Regions from separate parts of the Rouxiella chamberiensis genome, predicted to be linked through region 1. Evidence: predicted binding sites of a transcription regulator. Region 1 holds the regulator's gene; the other holds the start of a gene.
The links. Region 1 encodes PurR, which represses purine synthesis genes. Its sites were predicted from a motif close to CANGCAAACGTTTGCNTG; they were not measured.
Positions count from the first base shown of each region.

Region 2: carA (glutamine-hydrolyzing carbamoyl-phosphate synthase small subunit) is a predicted target of PurR. The motif match lies at 4,245-4,262, and genes of this name have one in related genera.

Region 1 is NZ_CP114058.1:2,095,631-2,101,139, reverse strand. Features, by position in the region: gene punC (purine nucleoside transporter PunC) at 69-1,265, opposite strand; gene punR (DNA-binding transcriptional activator PunR) at 1,448-2,350, shown strand; gene purR (HTH-type transcriptional repressor PurR) at 2,417-3,442, opposite strand; partial or broken gene O1V66_RS21765 (C40 family peptidase) at 3,831-4,701, opposite strand; gene O1V66_RS09640 (Grx4 family monothiol glutaredoxin) at 5,168-5,509, shown strand, end outside.
Region 2 is NZ_CP114058.1:3,149,877-3,155,385, forward strand. Features, by position in the region: gene carB (carbamoyl-phosphate synthase large subunit) at 1-2,835, opposite strand, end outside; gene carA (glutamine-hydrolyzing carbamoyl-phosphate synthase small subunit) at 2,852-4,000, opposite strand; gene dapB (4-hydroxy-tetrahydrodipicolinate reductase) at 4,500-5,321, opposite strand.

The DNA.
Region 1 (5,509 bases):
TCTCAATAATAAATGTTTGCAGGCGCACCTATTGTTCAAGTTACTGTTTGATATAGCAATTACCGCGATCAGTTAGCATGCTTTGCTTCTGGATGTCTGGACTTCTGTTTAACCACTTTCCGCGTCATGAAATATCCCACTACTGTTAATCCTACCGTCGTTAACATTACCGTGACCGTCGCCAACAGCGGCCGGGCAATAAACGTCGACACCAGCATACTGGCAATAAAACAGAGCCCAAGCTGCAAGGTATTTTGTAATGCTGCCGCCTTGCCGGTATTTGCCGGGAAAGGCATCAGCGCATTCGCCACCACAATCGGATAACAGGCACCATTCACAAAAGCCATGAAACAGAATGGGGTAAGCAATCCTGTTAATGGCGCTGAAGTCAGCGTGGCGACCAGGAACAGCGAAATAACGCTAAAAGCATAGCCCAATAATAGCCACGGGAGCAGGCGGGTGCCGTCAATTTTGCCGATAAGCATTCTGCAACCATATCCACCCAGTAAAAATGCAATAGTTTGAGGGACATAACTCAGACCAATGGCAGAAGGCCCATAACCCATCTCGCCTAAAATAAATGGCGATCCGGTCAGCCATGCAAAGAATCCGGCCGAACTGGCGGCATAAATCAGTACGTTGCCGCTATAGACGGGTGAAGCCAGCATACTGCCAATGCCGTTTTGAGGAGAGCTGGACTGCGCGGCGCTTTTTACCTTTTCCTTGAGGGTCAGGGTAAAGAACAGCAGCAGGGCGCCCAGAATCAGCAGCAACGCAAAGATAACCCGCCAGTTAAAGTGATTCAGCACCCACGCGCCAACCAGCGGTGCGAGAGCCGGTGAAAGCGCCACCAACGGCATGATGCTGGCAAAGGTGCGTCTGGCGACGGTCGCGCTATAGCGATCGACTACCAGCGCCTGCCAGCTTACCGCCGCCGCACAGACGCCGACCGCCTGCACGAAGCGCAGCGCCAGCAGTAACGCCGTACTTTGTACCCAGATCATGCCAAGGCAGCCTGCCGTGAACAGGCCGAGTCCGGCGAGCAGGATAGGTTTGCGGCCAAAACGGTCGGAGAGCGGACCCCAAATCAGCTGCGCCGCCGCGAAGCCGGCAAGGAAGACGCTCAGACTTGAGCTGATGGCACCGGCCGAGGCCTCGAGACTTTCTTGCATCGCGCCGAAAGCGGGCAGGTACATGTCGGTCGCCAGGAATCCGAGCATACTCAGACCGGCTAAATAAAGTAAAAAGCCAAACGTAGGTTTCATGATGTTCTCTTATATTGCTAAAACATAGCCGAAGCTGTTGTAGGGGCATGTTTTGGTAGAGGAAAGCAGTGGCGCAGTTTATCCGCTTGGGGCAAGGCTTGTGAAACGCTAATATTTGCACCATTGATTCAAATATTTTGAAAGCAGAGCGCAGCGGCGTCTGCGGTGGTGAGGAGAGAGGAATGTGGTCGGAATATTCACTCGAAGTCGTTGATGCGGTGGCGCGCAACGGCAGCTTTACGGCTGCGGCTCAGGAGCTGAATCGCGTTCCTTCGGCCATCAGTTATCAGGTGCGCCAGCTTGAAGAGTGGCTGGCCGTGCCGCTGTTTGAAAGGCGGCATCGCGATGTGGAATTAACCCCCGCAGGCCGATTATTTGTCGATGAAGCGCGGGTGCTTATCAAAAAAATGATATCAACGCGCCGCCATTGTCAGCAGGTAGCAAACGGCTGGAGCGGACAGCTGCGGGTTGCCATCGACCGCATCGTCAAACCTGCGCGCGTGCGCCAGCTGGTGGTGGATTTCTATCGCGCCTTTCCCGATACCGAGTTGCTCATTCAGGGCGAGGTGTTCAACGGCGTCTGGGACGCGCTGGCAGACGGTCGTGCCGACGTGGCGATTGGCGCGACCAGTGCCGTGCCGGTTGGCGGCCGCTTCAGCTTTCGCGATATGGGCACCTTGCCCTGGCACTGCGTGGTGAGCGTCTCGCATCCGCTGGCGCAACATCAAGGTCCGCTCAACGATGACGCGCTTCGTCCGTTTCCCGCATTGTGTATCGAAGACACGTCAAGAAATCTGCCGAAACGCGATACCTGGACACTCGACAACCAGCGACGCCTGGTGGTGCCGGACTGGACCTGCGCGCTGGATTGTCTCTGCGAAGGGCTGTGCGTGGGTATGCTGCCGGTGCACATGGTGGAAAGCTGGATTGCGCAACACAAGCTCTGCGTGCTGGATTTAGCCACCCGTTTTCCGCAAAGCCCGTGCTGCCTGACCTGGGATCAGCGCAATCACTCCCCGGCGCTGGACTGGCTGCTGGATTATCTGGGCGATAGCGAAACGTTGAACAGAGAATGGCTGCGTTAGGGCGGAGCATCAATAAAAACGCCTGCAAAAGCAGGCGCTTGAAAGAGCAAGATGAAAAGCTTGCGGTTAACGACGATAGTCGATGAACGGACCGTCGGCGACAGAACGACGTTCGACCAGTTTCGGTTTCACTTCAATCGTCTGCTGAATCTCGCGCTTGCTGATGATGCGGTCAAGCAGCATGGTGAATGCCATTTCACCCAACCGCTCTTTCGGCTGATGCACGGTAGTCAGCGCAGGCGAGAAGTAGCGGGCGTTGCGCACGTTGTCATAGCCAATTACCGAGATGTCCTGCGGGACGCGCAGACCCATTTCGTCGGCGGCGCAAATCGCGCCCATCGCCATGACATCGCCACCACAGAAAATCGCCGTAGGTCGTTGTTTCTGGTTGAGGATTTTCTGCATCGCCTGATAACCCGACTCCGGCTCGAAATCGCCCTGAACCACCCATTCGTCGCGCACGGCGATATTGGCTTCGTTCATGGCTTTCAAGAAGCCGCGATAACGGCCGCCGCCGGTGTTGCGGTTTAACTGACCCGGAATGGCGCCGATGTCGCGATGCCCGCGCTCGATCAGGTAACGTCCCGCCAGATATCCGCCTTCAAAGGCGTTATCGATGATGGAGTCGGTAAAATCATTCTGCGCTTCGCCCCAGTCCATCACGACCATAGGGATGGAACGGTACTCTTCCAGCATCGCCAGCAATTCGGCAGGATATTCGGCGCACATGACCAGCAGACCGTCGACGCGCTTTTGCGCCAGCATCGCCAGATAGGCTTTCTGCTTTTCGAAATCATTATGCGAGTTGCAGAGAATGAGCGTATAGCCTTTGGCGAAGCAGCTGTTTTCAACGGCTTCGATCACTTCGGCAAAGTAGGGCGCTTCGCTGGAGGTGGCAAGCAGTCCGATAGTCTTGGTGTTGTTGACCTTGAGGCTACGCGCCACGGCGCTCGGCGAATAGTGCAGCTCTTTGATGGCGGCACGCACGGCGGCTTTGGTTTCTTCGGCGACGAAACGGGTTTTATTGATGACGTGCGACACGGTTGTAGTCGAAACACCAGCGCGCTTGGCGACATCTTTGATCGTGGCCATGTAAAAATCACTCCTGAACTAACCCTTTTCAGCACGTTAGTTTTTTGTTAATCGTTTGCCTGCGTGCATTCAACTGCTTAAATCATTTTAGGCAGTCAAATCGTTGGGGGTTTCAGGATGGCCTGAAAGAAGCGTCGGACAGCAAAGACCGGGCACACAGCGTGGTAACCGCTAATTTTCTCTTATATCTTAATAAAGGGAAAGCCAAATTTGCGTTTTCGCGCTCTTGGTGAGTGTGAAACGCCTTGGCAGGGTCAAAAAAGGCAATAAAAAGGGCGATTTCCTATTAAAGAAATCGCCCTCTACTATTTTACCCTACGTGCCCGGCACGCTAAGGTTAAACCATTCGTTAAATGCTATTCACAGGTTTCAAGCGAGAAATCATTATTTAACGAATCGTTTTGGGGGTCATGACCCGGCGCGCGCCTACATAGTGGTTTTGCCAGTAGTTGTCGCCCAGATAACTGATTTTTATGTCTTCGCCGGTACGCGGTGACTGAATGAACTTGCCGTTACCTACGTAGACGCCAACATGGTCTGCCGCGCCGCGATTGGAGATGCGGAAGAACACCAGATCGCCCGACTCGAGTTCACCGCGAGCAATTGGCGCGGCATCGCGCAGGTGATACATCTCGTTGGCGGTACGCGGCATGCGAATACGCATTAAATCTTTATACGCGTAATACACCAGACCACTGCAATCGAAACCGGTATTGGGCGAGGTGCCGCCCCAGCGATAAGGTTTGCCAACCTGGTGCATCAACTTGTTCATCGCGGTCTCTTTGGCATGCAGATACTTTTTCTTGTGTGCGGCACTCAATGTTAGTGGGGCGCAGGTATCGGCTTTTGCCTTGTGCTTTCGGTGGCGGCCGTAAGCTTTTTCACGTCTGTCGCGCAGAGCACATTGGTGGTCGAGGCAACAGAACGGGTAATCGAGGTAATCTCTTTCTTCGGCTTTTCGGCTTTGGTTCTGACAAGCTTGGTGCTGGCAGGATGTTTACGAATGATTTTGCTTTTCGCCTGCACCCGGGTTTTGCTTTTGCCATGCTCTTTTGCTTTTGTCTGCTCCTTTACCGGAACAATCTTGGACTTTTTACTGCTTTTGGCGACGACCTTTCGCTTTCGTCGTTCATCAGGTTTTGCCTGATTAATATGTTTTTCCGCCTGCTGCACGGAAACGCGACTGCTTGGCGAAGCATGCGCCAAATTCAAAAAAGCTGGGTAAACAGCAGCACAAAAAGCGTAAACATTAAACGCATGGCGTCGCTACCAATATTAGGCCGAAGTTAAACATCAAAAGATGTCCCAGTATTCCCCAAAAGCGGGTGACAAAACAGCACGAATTGCTTCGATTCTAATTCATATTGTGAGAAAAAGTTAACAACTTTTTTTAGGGCAAAATATGAACTATGATGCTGCAAAAATAACCGAGATTCAGAGGGTTAAATCGACATTCCCTAAAAGATCCCCTCTGGATCCTTTGGGTTAAAGTCACAGAATAAAAATGTTATTCTATATGAATCTTTATTTTTGCACTGTTTTGGCAATCAGGGATACTATCACCGACATTACCGTGATGCATTAACTTACGCGCTAAAGACCCTACAAAAAATGGCGTTTTTATCCGTGGCCTGCCATCGTTACAATGGCAGACAGTTGATCTGGTTTTTCCCTGAATTGAGTAATGACCGTGACAGCCAAATAATGGCTTGAGGAAGCAAGAAAATGACCACTACCATTGAAAAAATTCAACAGCAGATTTCCGAGAACCCGATCCTGCTCTACATGAAAGGCTCTCCGAAACTGCCAAGCTGCGGTTTCTCTGCTCAGGCCGTTCAGGCGCTGTCGGCCTGCGGTGAGCGTTTCGCCTACGTCGATATCCTGCAAAACCCGGATATCCGCGCAGAAATGCCTAAATTCGCCAACTGGCCAACCTTCCCGCAGCTGTGGGTTGACGGCGAACTGGTCGGCGGCTGTGACATCGTCATTGAAATGTATCAGCGCGGCGAACTGCAGCAGTTGATCAAAGAAACGGCAGAGAAGCATAAATCTCAGGAAGAACAGCCG
Region 2 (5,509 bases), 1.1 Mb from region 1:
TGCGCGCCCGCTTTTCTTCATGCCGGAAAGGCTGCCCAGCTGCGCTTTGGCAAAGGCTTCGGAGAAGGTTTTGCCAACACCCATGACTTCGCCGGTCGAGCGCATTTCAGGGCCGAGGATAGGGTCAACGCCCGGGAATTTGTTGAACGGCAGCACCACTTCTTTAACAGAGTAGTAAGGCGGGATCACTTCTTCGGTGATGCCCTGCTCGGCCAGAGTCTGACCGGCCATCACGCGCGCGGCCACTTTCGCCAGCGGAATCCCGGTCGCCTTGGAAACAAACGGCACGGTACGCGCAGCACGCGGGTTGACTTCAATCAGGTACACTTCGTTGTCTTTAACCGCAAACTGCACGTTCATCAGACCGCGTACAGACAGTTCGAAGGCCAGCTTCTCGACCTGCTGACGCATAACGTCCTGAATTTCCTGGCTCAGCGTATAGGCTGGCAGTGAACATGCAGAGTCACCGGAGTGAACGCCCGCCTGCTCGATGTGCTCCATGATGCCGCCAATCAGCACACGCTCGCCGTCGCAGATGACATCGATATCCACTTCCACCGCGTCGTCGAGGAAACGGTCAAGCAACACCGGTGCATCGTTGGAAACGCTCACCGCGTTCTGGAAGTAGCGACGCAGGTCGATTTCGTCATAGACGATTTCCATTGCACGGCCGCCCAGCACGTAGGAAGGACGCACCACCAGCGGATAACCGATGCCGACGGCTTTTTCTACCGCCTGCTCGATGGTCGCCACGGTGGCGTTTGCCGGTTGTTTCAGGCCAAGACGGATAACCGCCTGCTGGAAACGTTCACGGTCTTCTGCACGGTCGATAGCGTCCGGGCTGGTACCGATAATCGGCACGCCACAGGCTTCAAGCTCGCGCGCCAGTTTCAGCGGAGTCTGGCCGCCGTACTGGACAATCACGCCTTTCGGCTGCTCGATACGCACGATTTCCAGCACGTCTTCAAGCGTTACCGACTCGAAATACAGGCGGTCAGAGGTGTCATAGTCGGTAGAAACCGTTTCAGGGTTACAGTTGACCATGATGGTTTCGAAACCGTCTTCGCGCAGCGCCAGCGAGGCGTGTACGCAGCAGTAGTCGAATTCGATACCCTGACCGATACGGTTCGGACCGCCGCCCAGCACCATGATTTTTGGCTTGTCATTGGTAGGGTTGGATTCGCACTCTTCTTCATAGGTGGAATACATGTACGCGGTGTCGGTCGAGAATTCCGCCGCACAGGTATCAACACGCTTGTAGACCGGATGCAGATGCAGCTTGTGGCGCAGTTTGCGCATTTCGCTTTCGGACACGCCCGCCAGTTTGGCAAGACGCAGATCCGCAAAGCCTTTGCGTTTCAGGACACGCAGGAAATCGTAGTTCAGGGCATTGATGCCGCCTTTCGCCACTTCGCCTTCCAGCTTGACCAGCTCTTCAATCTGCACCAGGAACCAGCGGTCGATGTTGGTCAGGCTGAAGACGCCTTCGACGGTCATACCGGCGCGGAAAGCATCGGCGATGTACCAGATACGGTCGGAGCCTGCGTCTTTCAGTTCACGACGAATTTTGGTCAGCGCTTCAGGGTCTTCCAGGCTGACAACCGGGTCGAAGCCGCTTGCGCCCACTTCCAGACCGCGCAGGGCTTTCTGCATGGATTCCTGGAAGGTACGGCCAATCGCCATGACTTCACCGACGGATTTCATCTGCGTAGTCAGACGGTCGTTGGCACCGGCAAATTTCTCGAAGTTGAAACGAGGGATCTTGGTCACCACGTAGTCGATGGACGGTTCGAACGAAGCCGGTGTCTTGCCGCCGGTGATGTCGTTCATCAGTTCGTCGAGGGTGTAACCTACGGCCAGCTTGGCTGCCACCTTGGCAATCGGGAAACCGGTCGCCTTCGAGGCCAGAGCAGAAGAACGGGAAACACGCGGGTTCATCTCGATGACTATCAGACGGCCGTCTTTCGGGTTCACGGAGAACTGAACGTTGGAACCGCCCGTCTCCACGCCGATTTCACGCAGTACCGCCAGCGAGGCGTTACGCATGATTTGATATTCTTTGTCGGTCAGTGTCTGCGCCGGTGCGACAGTAATGGAGTCACCGGTGTGAATCCCCATTGCATCGAAGTTTTCGATAGAACACACGATGATGCAGTTGTCGTTCTTGTCGCGCACCACTTCCATCTCGTACTCTTTCCAGCCAATCAGCGACTCGTCAATCAGCAGCTCTTTGGTTGGGGAAAGATCCAGACCGCGGGTACAGATCTCTTCGAACTCTTCGTGGTTGTACGCGATGCCGCCACCGGTTCCGCCCATGGTAAAGGAAGGACGAATGATGCACGGGAAGCCGACGTCGGCCGCAATCGCCAGCGCTTCTTCCATGTTGTGGGCAATGCCGGAACGCGCAGTACCCAGGCCGATTTTCTTCATCGCGATGTCGAAACGACGACGGTCTTCGGCCTTGTCGATGGCATCGGCGGTCGCGCCTATCATGGTCACACCGAATTCGGCAAGCACGCCCTGACGCTCGAGCTCAAGCGCACAGTTCAGTGCAGTCTGGCCGCCCATGGTAGGCAGAACCGCATCCGGACGCTCTTTTTCGATGATCTTGCGCACCACTTCCCAGTGAATGGGTTCGATGTAGGTCGCATCGGCCATTTCCGGGTCGGTCATGATAGTCGCAGGGTTGGAGTTCACCAGAATGACGCGATAGCCTTCTTCGCGCAGCGCTTTACACGCCTGGGCACCCGAATAGTCAAACTCACAGGCCTGTCCGATAACGATCGGACCTGCGCCCAGAATCAGAATGCTTTTTATGTCTGTACGTTTTGGCATTATCTGCTCCTGTTAATTATTTCGCGCTGTTACGGTAGACGTCGATCAGTTCAATGAAGTGATCGAACAGAGGGGCTGCATCGTGCGGGCCTGGACTGGCTTCAGGATGACCCTGGAAGCAGAACGCCGGCTTGGTGGTGTGATGCAAACCTTGCAGGGTACCGTCGAACAGTGATTTGTGCGTCGTACGCAATGTCGCAGGCAGCGTCGCTTCGTCTACGGCAAAACCGTGGTTCTGCGCGGTAATCATCACGGTGTTGGTGTCCATGTTCTTCACCGGATGGTTGCCGCCGTGGTGACCAAACTTCATCTTGGAGGTCTTGGCACCGCAGGCCAGCGCCAGCAGCTGGTGGCCCAGACAGATACCGAAAATCGGGATCTCGGTAGTCAGGAAAGTCTGGATAGCCTCGATGGCGTAATCGCAAGGCTCCGGGTCGCCCGGTCCGTTGGACAGGAAGATACCGTCCGGATTCAGTTTCAGCACGTCTTCGGCAGGCGTTTGCGCCGGAACCACGGTCAGGCGGCAGCCACGGTCAACCAGCATGCGCAGGATGTTGCGTTTCACGCCGTAATCGTAGGCGACTACGTGATAGGGCAGCGCTTCGGCCTCTTTGGCTTCCGGCAGGTCGCCTTCCAGCGTCCAGCTGCCCTGCTGCCAGCTATAGGATTCCTGGGTAGACACTTCTTTCGCCAGGTCCATGCCTTTCAGGCCAGGGAACGCTTTGGCTTTCTCCAGCGCCAGTGCGGCATCTACCGAATCACCGGCGATGATGCAGCCGTTCTGCGCGCCCTTTTCGTTCAGCAGGCGAGTCAGTTTACGGGTATCGATGTCTGCAATGCCGACGATGTTCAGGCGTTTCAGGTAATCCGACAGGGTCTCTTCATTACGGTAGTTGCTGGCAATAAGAGGGAGATCGCGGATAACCAGGCCTTGGGCGTGTACTGCAGAGGATTCTTCATCAGCGGCGTTGGTGCCGACATTGCCGATATGAGGATAAGTAAGGGTGACTATCTGGCGGGAATAGGAGGGATCAGTGAGGATTTCTTGATAACCGGTCATCGACGTATTGAAGACCACTTCCCCCACTGCCGTTCCTTCTGCCCCGATGGCACGACCGTGGAATTGGGTTCCGTCTTCCAGAACCAATAGCGCTGACTTTATCAAAGCATCCTCCAAGAATAATCAATCATTATATTTGCATATTAATTCAGATCCGGTGACCTGATCAATGCAAAAATCGCACTCGGAGCGGTTATTTTTTTCGGCCCAAAGCTAATTTTTGGCAAATTGCGCGCATTCTAATGATGAGCGCCGATTTTGTCTACCAAAAGCACCATTATTTTACTGTTTTTTGCTGCACTCAGCGAAATGAGTCACGAATAGCGATAAAAGGACAGGATAAGTGGGCATAGTAAACGTTTGCGAAGGGGATTGTCTGGAAAATTCATTTTTTCATTAACTTTGCTTGAACCAATAGATATTGGGCGGTGACATTTTAACCAATACGGTAATCCAAAGGCAGAAAACAATGACAAATAGGCATTACAATACAAAAGTAAAAGATAACCCTAATTTTATAGGCAAAAGAAAAGGGCATTAAAATTTATGCCCTTTTATCAAAACATTATGATCAAAACAACCACATCACAGTTGTAAGGTAAACTTATAAATCTTCTAGACCGAGCACATCGCGCATGTCGAAAAGACCATTATTCTTGGAAGATACCCATTTTCCGGCACGAACGGCACCATTTGCGAAGGTCATGCGGCTTGAGGCCTTGTGGGTTATCTCGACACGCTCGCCGATATCGGCAAACATGGCAGTGTGTTCACCCACGATATCGCCAGCACGGATAGTCGCAAAACCGATGCTCATCGGGTCGCGTTCGCCGGTGTAACCCTCGCGCGCGTAAACGGCACAATCTTTGAGGTCACGACCCAGCGCCCCGGCGATAGCTTCACCCATGGCCAGCGCGGTGCCGGATGGCGCATCGACCTTGTGGCGATGGTGCGCTTCGACAATTTCGATATCGGTGTAGTCGCCCATGACCTTGGCGGCTTTTTCCAGCAACTTGAGCACGACGTTTACGCCGACACTGAAGTTGGCGGAGAAGACCACAGGAATTTCGTTGGCGGCCTGCTGAATCGCGGCCTTGCCTGCATCATCAAAGCCCGTCGTGCCGATAACAATCCCCTTGGCGTGCTTGAGGCAGAAATCCAGGTGTTCCAGCGTGCCTTCGGGACGAGTGAAATCGACGAGAATATCGAAATCATTGGCGACGGCGTGCAGATCGTCACTGACCTTGACGTTCAGGACGCCGACGCCAGCCAATTCACCGGCATCGGTGCCGACCAGTGAAGACCCTTTGCGCTCCAATGCCGCGCCCAAAACCACGCCTTCGGCCTGCTGTACGGCCTGAATCAGCTGGCGACCCATGCGCCCACCGGAACCGGCAATCGCCATGCGGATATCAGCTTTGCTCATAATTTCTCTCTTTATTAATGTATGCTGCCAGAAACAGAAGCAGGTTAACGACCCTGCCCTATTGGGGCCAGTGAAATTGCCTCATAATTAGAAAATTATGATAGAGGCGTGCCTGTATCAGTAAAATCTATTACCCTGAACGCGATAATGTCGGATTTTACCCTGCATCGACAAGACAAATCGTTGTA